Regions from separate parts of the Ruminococcus sp. AM42-11 genome, predicted to be linked through region 1. Evidence: riboswitches for the same ligand, from Rfam matches in the RefSeq annotation. Region 1 holds a riboswitch; each other region holds the start of a gene.
What was found. Region 1 has a riboswitch for cobalamin ahead of DW904_RS09915 (class I SAM-dependent methyltransferase). Riboswitches for the same ligand answer to the same signal wherever they lie in the genome.
Positions count from the first base shown of each region.

Region 2: another riboswitch for cobalamin. It lies ahead of DW904_RS18515 (hypothetical protein); the one in region 1 lies ahead of DW904_RS09915 (class I SAM-dependent methyltransferase).
Region 3: another riboswitch for cobalamin. It lies ahead of DW904_RS08990 (sirohydrochlorin cobaltochelatase); the one in region 1 lies ahead of DW904_RS09915 (class I SAM-dependent methyltransferase).
Region 4: another riboswitch for cobalamin. It lies ahead of DW904_RS01490 (cysteine-rich small domain-containing protein); the one in region 1 lies ahead of DW904_RS09915 (class I SAM-dependent methyltransferase).

Region 1 covers NZ_QUIO01000014.1:37,360-40,571, reverse strand. Annotated here, with positions in the region: gene nikB (nickel ABC transporter permease) at 1-831, opposite strand, end outside; gene DW904_RS09915 (class I SAM-dependent methyltransferase) at 836-1,561, opposite strand; cobalamin riboswitch at 1,707-1,905, opposite strand; gene DW904_RS09910 (lactonase family protein) at 1,968-3,056, opposite strand.
Region 2 covers NZ_QUIO01000042.1:5,588-8,799, forward strand. Annotated here, with positions in the region: partial or broken gene DW904_RS24240 (VanW family protein) at 362-1,185, shown strand; cobalamin riboswitch at 1,289-1,462, shown strand; gene DW904_RS18515 (hypothetical protein) at 1,660-3,212, shown strand, end outside.
Region 3 covers NZ_QUIO01000012.1:59,696-62,907, reverse strand. Annotated here, with positions in the region: gene DW904_RS08995 (hypothetical protein) at 1-417, opposite strand, end outside; gene DW904_RS08990 (sirohydrochlorin cobaltochelatase) at 553-1,785, opposite strand; cobalamin riboswitch at 1,989-2,165, opposite strand; partial or broken gene DW904_RS25295 (DUF6783 domain-containing protein) at 2,237-2,338, opposite strand; partial or broken gene DW904_RS25290 (DUF6783 domain-containing protein) at 2,315-2,425, shown strand; gene DW904_RS08985 (metal-sensing transcriptional repressor) at 2,585-2,968, shown strand; partial or broken gene DW904_RS08980 (heavy metal translocating P-type ATPase) at 3,068-3,212, shown strand, end outside.
Region 4 covers NZ_QUIO01000001.1:343,043-346,254, reverse strand. Annotated here, with positions in the region: gene DW904_RS01495 (GDSL-type esterase/lipase family protein) at 1-359, shown strand, start outside; cobalamin riboswitch at 451-639, shown strand; gene DW904_RS01490 (cysteine-rich small domain-containing protein) at 1,099-1,407, shown strand; gene DW904_RS01485 (phosphatase) at 1,531-2,244, opposite strand; gene DW904_RS01480 (BMC domain-containing protein) at 2,524-2,901, shown strand; gene DW904_RS01475 (EutP/PduV family microcompartment system protein) at 2,908-3,212, shown strand, end outside.

The sequences.
Region 1 (3,212 bases):
GATCAGCTGGTAATCTCTGCCGGAAATCGCAGCCACTGCTGCGCTGCCGATTCCATTCCAGCTAAAGACCGTTTCAACGATCATTGTTCCACCAAGTAATCCTCCAAATGACATGCCGAGCATTGTCACTACAGTAAGCAGGGAATTTGGCAGCACATGAAAGAAAATTGTACGAAACCTTCCAATTCCCCTTGCTTGACAGCCATTTATATATTCCTCATTCATCTGCTCGACCATTACCGCCCTGATCCGTCTTATGTAGTACGCACTCATGCTTAACGAAAGTGTTACAGACGGCATGATCAGACTTTTAAAAGAATCTGATCCCCCCACAGGCAGCCAGTGCATCTTAACTGCAAAAAAATAGATCATCATCATACCAACCCAGAAGCTAGGCAGTGAAATTCCAATAAAAGACATAAACCGAATAATATAATCAGCCTTTTTATCCTTATATACTGCTGATAAAATTCCTAACGGAAAAGAAATTAATATCATCAGAATAAACGATGCAACTGCCAGTTTAACCGTATTGGGGAGTTTTCTTCCTAATACCTGGGAAACGGGCTGTGCATATTTTACCGACATTCCGAAATCGCCATGTAACGCACCCTTCAGCCAGTTCACATACTGCTCTCCAAAAGATTTGTCTAATCCGTATTTTTCTTCAATCTTTGCGATTACCTCCCGGTCATGACCTGCACCCATAGATTCTGCCAGCTGTTCAGCTGGATTTGACGGCAAAATATATGTAAGTCCAAAGGTCATCAGAGACAGCCCAAACAAAATAATCACAAGTGAAATCAGTCGTTTTATAATCTCTCTTTTCACTTTTTCAGCCTTTCTGTGCTACAATACAAAAACTCATCGGTAAAGGGCTGCCAGCTATTTCCACCTGTATTTTATGAAATCCTGTTTCTACAAGTTTATTAAAATCCCAGGCAGGTCGATCTACCTGACTCATTGGCAATTTCTTTGCAATTTCATCCATAATGGAAAAATCTACATTTTCTTTATTATGTCGCGCATGGCACCCTTGTTCTTCTTTTTCATGTCCCCGCTGAAACTCATCATAGGCTTTCTGATACTTATCACTAAAAAAACGGCGATAATAATTTCCATCTTCCAGAATTAGAATTCCATCTTTTTTTAGAACCCTGTACGCTTCCTCATAAGCTTTATCTGCATGCTCCAGGTTCCAGAATACATTTCTTGATACCACTGCGTCGAAGGAATTATCAGCAAATTCTAAGCTTTGCACATCCATCTGATGAAGTTCTGCTTTAAGTCCTTCTGTCTCCAGATTTCTTCTGACTTCTTCCAGCATTTTTGTGCTATAATCTACCGCAGTCACCTGAAATCCCATCGAAGCAAGCAAAGTGGTAAAAAAGCCAGCGCCACACCCATCATCTAATACATGGCATCCCGTTTTAAGAGAATTTTTGAAAATATTTTCCCATCTCTCTCCAGGTTCTGTTTTTCTTTCTTCCATACTGGCATCTGAAAATCCTCCAGCTCTCATATCCCAATATGACTGAATATTCTTTAACAATTCTGCCATTTGTGTTTATCCTTTCCAATAGCATAAACTTCTGCCAAATCAGGGAATTCTTGTAATAAAAGCGTGAAAAAGCCGCTGCTAACGCAGCGGCTTAATGACATAATAATCCTGTTATATAAAACCAACCCCTATACCGTGCCCCGCAGCAAAAGTTCTTCATTCTGGCCGGTATTCTGGCTCCAGTGTCATCATAATGCTTTCCCTTCCCGATAAAAATTCAGTGGTTTCGAAAGCTTACTCAACTGTTACAGCTACGGCATAGCACAGGATTTTCACCTGTTTCCCGTTTGACCTGCTAGAATTTATTTTAATTTCCACCAGGCACCAAAATGGTCGTTTTATTCAATTCTCAACACAACATCAAAAATGTATAATACAGCATTTCCTGTTTGTCAATCAGAATTTATCAGGCCTCTATATCCTCAATATCCTCTCCATCCGGTACCGGCCAGATATTGATACAGTTCGGGGTCTCGATCTTACGTGGTTTGCCCTTCATCATAATGATGTTCTTCTCGTAGTCAACCTTGAAGGTTGTAATGCTGTTGCTGGAGTGGTTGGCAACGGCAATGTGCTGATTATCCGGGAAAATAACAAGGTCTTTCGGATAATCACCACTTACAGGAAGAACAAATTTACGATCCAGAAGACCAGTCTCACCATCTACCTCAAACATACCTACTGTATTCTCACCTGCTGTAGTGCAGAATAAATGCTTGCCATCCGGTGCAAGAGCAAGACCTGATGCGGCATTATGAGATACGCTTCCGTCTTCCTTCTTCGCAAGGGTGGAAACACTTTGAAGCAGCTCAAACTCCGGAGTATCACCCTCTCCATTGTAGCTGTACACTTTAATCTCATTGCTCAGCTCAAACAGAACATATGCATAACGTCCATCTGCGCTGAAACGGATAATACGCGGTCCGCTCTCTCTCGGGCAGCGGACAATATCAACAAGCTCCAGCTTATCTGTGCGCTTATTGATCCGGTAAACCTTGATCTGGTCAATTCCATTATCTACTGCGCAGAGATATTTATTATCCGGAGTAGGACGTACACAGTTTACGTGAGGACGGAAGTTACGCTCTGCAACACTTCCAAGACCAGTGTGGAAAACACCGTCCATAACACTTCCAAGACGTCCATCCTTATGAGTGTGTACAACGGTTACCTTTCCATCGTGATAACCTGCTACGTAAAGATATTTGCCATCTACGTCTGTAGCAAGGAAACAACCTCTCATGCCATCAATATCCACGCTGTTGATACGTGCCAAATCGCCATTATGATCACGCTTGAATACTGCAACACCCTCATCCTCGATAGAATAAAGGTATTTTCCATTCTTGGATACTGCGGTATAAGACGCATTACTAACTTCCACTTCACTTCTCTCTGTGAGAGTACCTTCTTCCAGGTTCACGTCATAAACCTGAATTCCCTTGCTGGTTCCGTGAGTATAGGTTCCTACATAAGCCACATATTTCTTACCCATTTGTCTAGCCTCCTACAGTCTCTTTCTGGAAACCGTCCGTTCACGCTGTTCTTCCGATCTTTTTTACAGCGTAGCGGGTCACTGTGCAGCTCTGAATATTACTGCATTCTCTATATCAGTAAATCCTCTGCCACGGTTCATTTATTACAGCCGCAT
Region 2 (3,212 bases), on a different contig from region 1:
ATCCATCTATCCTGTTCTCGGTCTTGATGTAAAATCAATTGTAGAAAGTGCCTATGCTCTTGGACATGGTGCCTGGTTTACTCATGGAACTGACCGCATCGAACTGATGAACAGCAAGACAAAGGAAGAAGTCACCCTTATGCCAGAAGCCCGAAACAAAGACGAACTGGACACGCTTCTGGAGGATGCTGGAATTTCAAAGGGATCCACCACTATACAGACTTCCTGTGAACTTACAGATACAGAGCTGGTTATCACTAAGGGAAAAACCGGAATCGGTCCGGATATGGATGCATTGAAAGAAGCGATTCTAAAAGCAATTTCCATAGAAGATTATGAAGCTGTTATCGAATGTCCTACTATGAAGACACCTCCAGAGGAACTGGATCTGGAAGCCTATTATGAAAAGATACATACAGAAGCCACAGATGCTTCTCTGGGGGAAAATAATGAAATTATTCCGGCAGTTACCGGAATTTCATTTGATGTGAAGTCAACTGCAAAGAAGCTGGAAAAAGCAAAAGAAGGGGCAGTGATCACCATCCCCCTTGAAATTACCCTGCCCGAAGTTTCTACAGAAGAGATAGAAGCCCTTCCTTATCTGAATCTTCTTGGTACTTATACTACATATGGCGGCGGTACTGAAAACCGTGTTGCCAATTTGAAGCTTGCCGTGGAAGCCTGTGATGGAGTGGAACTTCAGCCAGGACAGATTTTTTCCTACAACGATACTTTAGGTCCACGTACAGAGGAACGAGGGTACAGGGAAGCAACTGTAATTGTAGGAGCGAACATGCCCAGGATATCGGAGGCGGAATCTGCCAGATTTCCACTACGTTGTTTATGGCATGCCTGCAGTCTGATCTGACCATTGTTGAGCGTCATAATCACGCTGCCCGAATTGATTATGTTGAGGATGGTCTGGACGCAGCAGTGGTGTGGGGAGGTCAGGATTTCCGTTTTCAGAATAATACTGCTTATCCAATTAAAATTGAAGCCTCTTACGATGAAAAAGAGGAAGCCGTAACGGTATCCATTTACGGAACCAAAACTGACAATAATACGGTAGAGATTACTACAGAGCATTCCGATCCAAACACCTGTAAAACCTACCGCAGTGTCTACGATGAGAATGGAACACTTCTCCGCACAGATGAAGTCGGGTACAGTAAATACAAGCAATAACCCTATAAATCTATTGATTTCGACATAACGGTCTGCTATAATGAGGTGAATTGAATAAATCCGTTTTCAGTGCCAGACATATCTGTCTGCTACAGCGTGCAGATTGTGGGAATGTTTTTTCAACACGCTCTAAGAGGGAATCAGGTGAAAGTCCTGAACGATCCGGTCACTGTAAACAGGGAGTAGAATCCAGTGAAACCATTGGTATATTGCTGAGAAGGATGGATTCTGTGTTGATCTGTAAGTCAGGAAACCTGCTGAATTCGTTTAATGAAAGCTTCCGAAGAAAGTACTTCATTCTCATTAATATATTTGATAATACAATATATTGAATTTTTAGTGCCTGTTTTCTCAGAGGAAGCAGGCATTTTTTTGAAATAATCCTGTCAGGATTGCCCATTGTACAAACAGGCTCCAGAAGCAATTGGGATTTATTCAGATTATAAAATAATAGGAAGAATCGAGGAAAAAGAAATGAAAAGAAATTCAAAACGCTTTCTTGCACTGTTCCTTTCCGTCGCGATGACGGTCACTCCTGCTGTACTTACACAGGCAGAAAATGAGGATGCAAACGTACAGGTTTCTGTTACACCAACTCCAGAAACAGAGGCGGAGAAGACTGCTGTTGCTGCTGAGACTCCTGTGCAGGAGAACGCAACAGCTGAGGAAGAAAACACTGACACTACAGTAACTCCGGCAGCAGTGGATGCCTCTGCTGTGGAAGAGACACCTGCTGCTACAGAAACACCTGCCTCTGAGACCACTCCTGAGGTTACTGCATCACCTGCTGAAGAAAGCAAAAATGAGGAAGCAGAAGCTCCACAGCCTACAGCTGCACCAGAAACAACAGAAGAGGGCAAAACCGAAGAGACAGATAAATCAGAAACAAAGCCAGAGGATCTGAACCCAGATGGTTCCAACATGACCATTGACAAGGAAGATAACAGTGCATATAAAATGCTTAAAATCAAAAGCTCTTCTGCTGAATTAAATGGTGATAAAATTAAGATAACCCTCAATACTGACGGAAAGAACTATGAGAAGCTTTATCTTGGTTCTAAAGAAGATCCTGACGAAGCAAAAAATGCAGCAGCAATCGTTGGTACAGAAAATGAAGATGGTTATACTTTCATTTTTGAGGTTCCTGCCAGTGAACAGGTCCAGACTTTCAGCATCGTACCATTTTCTGTAAAAAATCAGAAATGGTACACAAATATGGCTTTGAAACTGAACGTTCCAGGAATGAAAGCCCCGGAACCAACAGCTACTCCAGAGCCAACTGCAGCCCCTGAGCCAACTGCCACTCCACTGCCAACTGCAGCTCCAACCCAGGCACCAGCCCAGAATGAGATTACAGATGCCGGAATCAAGCTTGTAAAAGAAAACGGTGATGAATTTGCAATGTTCGTAATCACCGGTTCCACTGTAAAGGTTTCGGAGGATAAATATATTGTCACACTTTCTACCGCAAAACAGAATTATGACATGATCTATCTTGGCAGTGCCAATGACTCTGATAAAGAAGCAAATTCCATCAAAGGAGTAGAGAACAGTGCAGGAGGCTATACCTACACCTTTGAAGTTACTGCAAGCAAGGAAGCTCAGACAATAGCAGTCGTTCCTCATTCCAAGAAGAGCCAGAACTGGTACGCAAAGGGTATATTGACGATTACCGTACCGGCGGTTCCAGGATATGGAGAGGCTGCTCCAACACCGGAACCAACTGTTTCCCCAGAGCCTACCGAGGCACCGGTTGAGACTCCTGCACCAACTGAAACTCCAGTGCCAAGCACAACTCCGGAAGCAACCACCACCCCAGAGCCAACAGCAACCCCTGCTCCAGGCAGCTGTGCAAGCGGAATTTATAATATTACAGTAAACTCCAGTTCATCTATGTTCCGTGTAATTGACTGTGTGCTCACTTCCAAAAACGGAAAAATGACAGCTGTTCTTACTTTAAGCGGAACTGGTTACGACTATCTATGTCTGGGAACAAAAGAAGAAGCTGCCGCAGCCGATTCCTCCAC
Region 3 (3,212 bases), on a different contig from region 1:
CTCTACTGGAACATTGAATCCATAAACCTCCTCTGTCATGCCATCGCTGTAAGTTACCTTATCAATAGTAGGCTGAATCAGTTCGGCACCGTCTTTCTGTGCATCCTCTGCTGTTCCAAGGAAAACATTCTCAATATTCTTGGAAACGAGAGTAATATGAACGGTCATTTTACCATCCTTTACAGTGAGGGTAGCTCTTCCGTTGCAAGCCTCATTTACATGGAACATACTGCTGTCTGTGTCAAACTCTACACCATAAACACCGTCTTCAAGTTCGCTGTCTGCGGCATTCTCTGCACCATCTGTGGTTTCCTCTGCCTCAGCCTCTGTGGCTTCTGCAAATGCCGGGAATGCAGTTCCTGCTGTCATAGCGGAAATACTTACAGCTGTTAATAAAATGACTAATGAACGTTTCATAATAACTCTCCTTGCTTTTTCTTTATTTACGGTACACTTGTGTGTGCCGTATTTGTTTTATTACTCAAACAGCTGCCCCACAGTGTAGGAGCAGCTGCTTTTGTTCTGTTGCAATAACAATTTATACCAGGATAATTATTTCGCGATGGAATCAATAGCTGCCTGAGTATGAGCTACATAAAGCTGCTCAACAGCGTCAATTCTTCCAAGACCTTCGATCTGGCAGTCAATCTCATCGAAATCTCCAGAAGCCTCGAACATGCTCTTCCAGGAGTCATCATCATCACCAGCCATATCATTGTTTGCATGGTCACCAGCAACAACCATAAGCGGACGAAGGATTACTTTCTTGAATCCGGCATCTTTTACTTTATTGATAACTTCATCACAAGCTGTATCCTCTGGCTCACCTTCTACAGTACCGATGAATGCGTTTGTGAATTCAAGTTTCTCCATCTGGGTCTGCATCTGATCATATGTAACGTTTGCTGTATGGGAAGTACCATGTCCCATGAATACAAATGCGGTTCCATCTTCTGCAGCTGCTTCCATGCTGTCATATCCAGCTTCTTTTACAGCTTCATCTGTGATTGCCTGAGCAACAGCAGCTTTGTCATCGTTGATAACGGTAGCGTCATCGCCAACCTCACCAAGCATTGGTTCAGCGATTGCTACAGATTCAAATTTATCTTTGTAAGCATCAATAGCTTCTACCATCTCATCGTACTCAGCACCATGCATAAGATGTGTAGGCTGAACTACAAGATTCTTAACACCGTTTGCTACTGCACGGTCAAGTGCCTGCTGCATGTTATCAATCTTCTCATCATCTCTTGCCTGTACATGGTTGATAATGATCTGAGCGGTAAATGCTCTTCTTACAGACCAATCCGGGAATGCTTCTGCAAGAGCATCCTCGATTCCTTTGATATCCTCTGCACGGCTGTCGTTAAAGGAAGTACCAAAGCTTACTACAAGAAGCTCATTCTCACCGATCTCGTCCTGATTACGCGGATCATCCTTGGAAGCATCACCTGTGTCACGTCCGAAATACTCTGGACTTGCCTCTTCTCCCTCTACAAGCTCTTTCTGAGCATCTGTAAGGGCATCCCATGCTTCTTTAGCTTCCTTGCACTGCTCATCTGTATCATCTGTTCTCTCCTGAACATAAATAGCATCGATAAGTGCTGCTACTTTATCAGCCGCTTCCTTATCTGCATCTGCAGTGTCATCAGCTGCTTCTGCATCGTCTGTTGTCTCCTCTGCTGCTTCCTCTGTCTCTGCAAATGCAACAGTTGCTGTTGCTGCTGTCATGCTTGCTGCCATAGAAGCTGCAAGAAGGATTGCTAATAAAGATTTTCTTTTCATTTCTTTTTCCTCTTTTTTTTGTATTTCCGGATAGAATCACGTATAAAGAATCCCATGGGAAATCTATCACCAATCTCCCATTGCATAAAAACAGCCGCATTTTCTGCGACTGCACACATTCTCATATACACACTTTTCTTCCAAAAAACATTCAGGAAATATTCATGTATCGTTATGAGAATACAGGTTCTGTGTACCGCAGACCTAAGATTCCACGCCAAGGCAGTTCTCCTGACTTCGGTCAACACTGCTCCCCCTTCCCGGTTTCCCAGTGGGCTCTGAAGCAGTTCCCTTACACAGTGACGGCATCGTTCCGGACTCTCACCGGATTCTCTTTTGCGCATCATGTTCATGATGCAACCTTCGCGCTATAACCATTATACATATTCGACTCGGATATTTAATATGTACCATATTATTATATATTTTTTATGAACTTTTTATGTATTTTTTATGAACTAGAGTATGTTTGAAAAAGGCTTTCTGCAAGATTTGCGTCACAATTTGTGGGAGATTTTGTCCTGATGAGGGCGCAGTAGCGGGCTACGGCAACTGAATTCGGGCAAAATATACCGCAAAGTGGGGCGTGCAGATTGCGGGAATAATTTTTCAAACAGATTACTATTCACTCCGTTCATAGCAACACGCTTCGCGATGCACAGAAATCATGCTTTCGCATGGTTTCGCGCCGCAATTCTCAGGTTTTCTGTGAATTACTTATTGACAAATACCCCGCCAGGGTATATATTGGTTTCATCAAATACATACTGGCGGGGTATATAAGGAAAGGAGTCCGCCTATGACAGCTGATTATAAATCCGAATCCTGCTGCAGCCACACCGCAGCCGATCCTGCAACTCTTTCCAGCCAGGAACCTACCAAGAAGGTCTGTTCCTGCTGTTGTACCAAGCACACCGATCGTTCCGAAGCAGAGCGCAGGAAGCTGGTAAACCGTCTGAAACGTATTGAAGGCCAGATAAGGGGGATTATAGGAATGCTGGAGAATGACGCTTACTGCAACGATATTCTTATTCAGTCAGCAGCTGTAAATGCCGCTGTGAATGCATTTAATAAGGAACTTCTCGCCAATCATATCCGAACCTGTGTGGCAAGAGATATCCGTGATGGTAAAGACGAAACCATTGATGAGCTGGTTGCAACTTTGCAGAAGCTAATGAAGTGAGATACCAGCGTATTCCGAATGTGTACCTGCCTGCGGAGGTACGAATGCGCAGAGCAGTCCGTTGGTATCGAAACACTGTATTCGAAGGAGGAATTTATTATGGAACAATACAACGTCACCGGCATGAGCTGTGCAGCCTGCAGCGCCCGTGTGGAAAAAGCGGTAAACAAGGTTCCGGGAGTTACTTCCTGCTCCGTAAGCCTGCTTACCAATTCCATGGGAGTGGAAGGAACTGCCTCAGCCT
Region 4 (3,212 bases), on a different contig from region 1:
AGCCTGATGTGATCGTAGTGAATCTGGGGACAAACGACAGCAGCGGCACGAAGAATATGGACAGAGTTGGAAAGGCTGTGGAAGACTTTTTGAGAAAACTGCGCGTATGTAATCCAGAAAGCTATATTCTGTGGTGTTATGGAATGCTTGGAGATGAGATTTTGCCTACGCTTGAGAAAGCGGTGGGGAATTATAAAAGAAAAACAGGGGATGAGCGCGTGGAATTTGTGAAGCTTCCGGATACACAGGAAGGAGAATTTGGATCAAGGCAGCACCCAGGGCACAGATCTCATGAAAGAACAGCGAAAATCCTGGTGGAGAAGATTCAGGAAAAAATGACGCTGCTGGTCACGCCGTGACTAGCAACACCAGGTTGATAAAAAAATAACAAAAATCCTTCCAAAGGGTTGACAAAGACAGTGACCGGTGGTACTATGATGTTAGTATAATTCCATAGTGAACATATTAAGTGCTGACAGCTATAAGCTGGCAGAAAGAGGGAATCAGGTGAGAAACCTGAGCGATCCGGTCACTGTAACAGAGGAGCGAATCTCATAGTCCATTGTGCTTACGCATGAGAAGGAGAGAGGAAGTGATGATTCTGGAGCCAGGAAACCTGCTTGGTATGGCGAGGTTAAACTTCCGATGAAAGTGTAACAACCAGTTTTGGGGAATCCGCAGCCCTGAGATGTTGTCCGCTTTTGTGAGTGGACATTTTTTATGGAATGATCGCCTGTTCAGAAGAATTATACAGATTAAATGGCAGGCGATACTACTTCGGATGAAACCGTTCCCTCCGCGTATATATGAACGGATCATATTCTACCCCGGAGTAGCATCGCTCCCTCTTAAATAATGATGATTCAGAAGCCGCATATGCGGTATTTTTTTACACTTTTCCTGAGCCTGTTTGTAGAATTATTCCCGTAATCTCCTGCAGGGTGTGACGCACATCTTACAGAAAGCCTTTTTTAAACACGCTCTGGCCGTATTCTATTCCTGTAAGCGGGATTCTTTTTTTGCATTTGATTTTGGGGCATTACGAAATAGAATATAAAGAATATTTTGTTTTGAGCTGTATGAGATAAGGAGAGAAATATGGAGAAAAAATATTGGGAAGATAAAGAATACGCTTATTTCAGTCATAAGAAATGTGAGTATTTTCCATGCCATAAAGGAGCTGATCCAGAGGACTTTAACTGTCTGTTCTGCTATTGCCCGCTTTATGCCCTTGGAGACAAATGCGGCGGAAATTTCAAATATAATGAGAAGGGATTTAAAGATTGTACGAATTGTCAGCTACCTCATAAGAAGAAAAACTACGGTTATGTGACAGGAAAATATCAGGAACTTGCTGCGATGATGCAGAAAGTAAGAGAAGCAGATCATAAAAATGAAAATGAGTAATCAAAGAAATAAGTATAAAAAACTCTCCGGAATATATACGAAGTTAAGCTTACGTATTTATATTTCTCGGAGAGTTTTTGCGTAATGCAAAATTCCATTGGAATTCTGCAAGCTGGATCCTTTTTATCGTATGCTTAACAGCATCTTTAATTTCGGAATCTGGTTGTTGAGAATCAGACCCTCTGGAAACATAGCATTATGAACGAAATCAGCGGCATAAGTGAAGTCTCCAATATGCTCTGTTCCATGACTGTCACTGGAAAGCACGATTGGAACCAGATACTTCCGGCAGCAGGACAGGATCTGCGCGCAGTTGGCATGGGTATCGCCCCGATATCCGTAAGGTGCCAGGGAAGCTTCGTTGATCTCAAGGAGAACACCGTTTTCACCGGCAGCCTTTACAACTGCGTCGTAATCTATGTCATACTGGGGATTATCAATGTGTCCCAGGATCTTTATAACCGGATTCTTCATTACGTTCAGAAAAGCAGCAGTATTTTCTTCCCTGGTCTTTGGCCGGAAATTCTGATAATGCATGCTGGCGATTGCGTAGTCCAGCTTATCAAGAAGCTCCTGTGGCAGATCTGTTTTTCCATCGGTATCCAGAATGTTCAGTTCAATTCCATATAATAATTCCACATCGAAACGCTTCCTGGGCGAATAGATCAGGCTTCGGAAATAAGAAGAAGTTCCGGCAGCCAGAGTGGCTGGTCCGTGGTCTGTGATTCCAAGAAGCTTCAGCCCTTTTTGAGAAGCTGCCTTTGCCATGTCGCTGATGGTGCAGGTTGTGCCGTGTCCGCTGGCAATGGAATGTGTGTGTATATCAGAAAGATACATAAAATCATCTCCTAGTCAAGATTACGTGAATATATGCAGCTGGTAATTTCACTATAAAAGTGTTTTGAAAAGCCATTTACAGTTAACTTTAGTATGCCAGAGGGAAAAAAACATGTCAATCATAAATAAGAAAAAACAGAGAAAACAAATAAAAACAACATTGTACTACAAGAAAAACCACATATAACATGCCAGGAAATGTTGCTTTTTGTTGACACTTGGAAATCAGAAAGGTATAATCAAATCAGATTATAAAAACTCTTTATTCAGGAGGAGAAAATGGGATACACAGATAATATGTCTCCGGAAATGAAACAGAGAATCGTACAGGAGCTTGTACCAGGCAAGCAGATTTCCCTGGCACATATCATTGCCAATCCGGATAAGATTCTTTACACCAAGCTGGGCCTTGATCCGTCGCTGGACTACTCAAGAGCGGCCATTGGGATCATGACTGTAAGTCCGGCAGAAACTGCTATCATTATGGCAGATATTGCGATGAAATCATCTGGCATTGAACTGGGATTTGTTGATCGTTTCAGCGGAAGCCTGATCATCACAGGTACTGTGTCGGAAGTAGAAGCTTCTACTAGCGCAATTCTGGACTATGTGGGAAATAAACTGGGCTTTACTTTATGCCCCATTACAAGGACTTGACAGAATATGAGGAAACTTGTTCTGATCGGTCGCAGCGAGGCTGGAAAAACTACTTTGACCCAGGCCCTGCGTGGTGAAAAAATACATTATCATAAAACACAATATGTAAATAATTTTGATGTGATCGTAGATACGCCAGGAGAGTATGCCCAGACGAAAGGTCTGGGACACGCCCTGGCGTTGTATACATATGAATCAGATGTGGTAGGGCTGCTGGTATCTGCCACGGAACCGTATTGCCTTTTTCCACCTTGCATTACCTGTATGGCCAACCGTGAAGTAATTGGAATTGTTACCAAAATCCACAATCC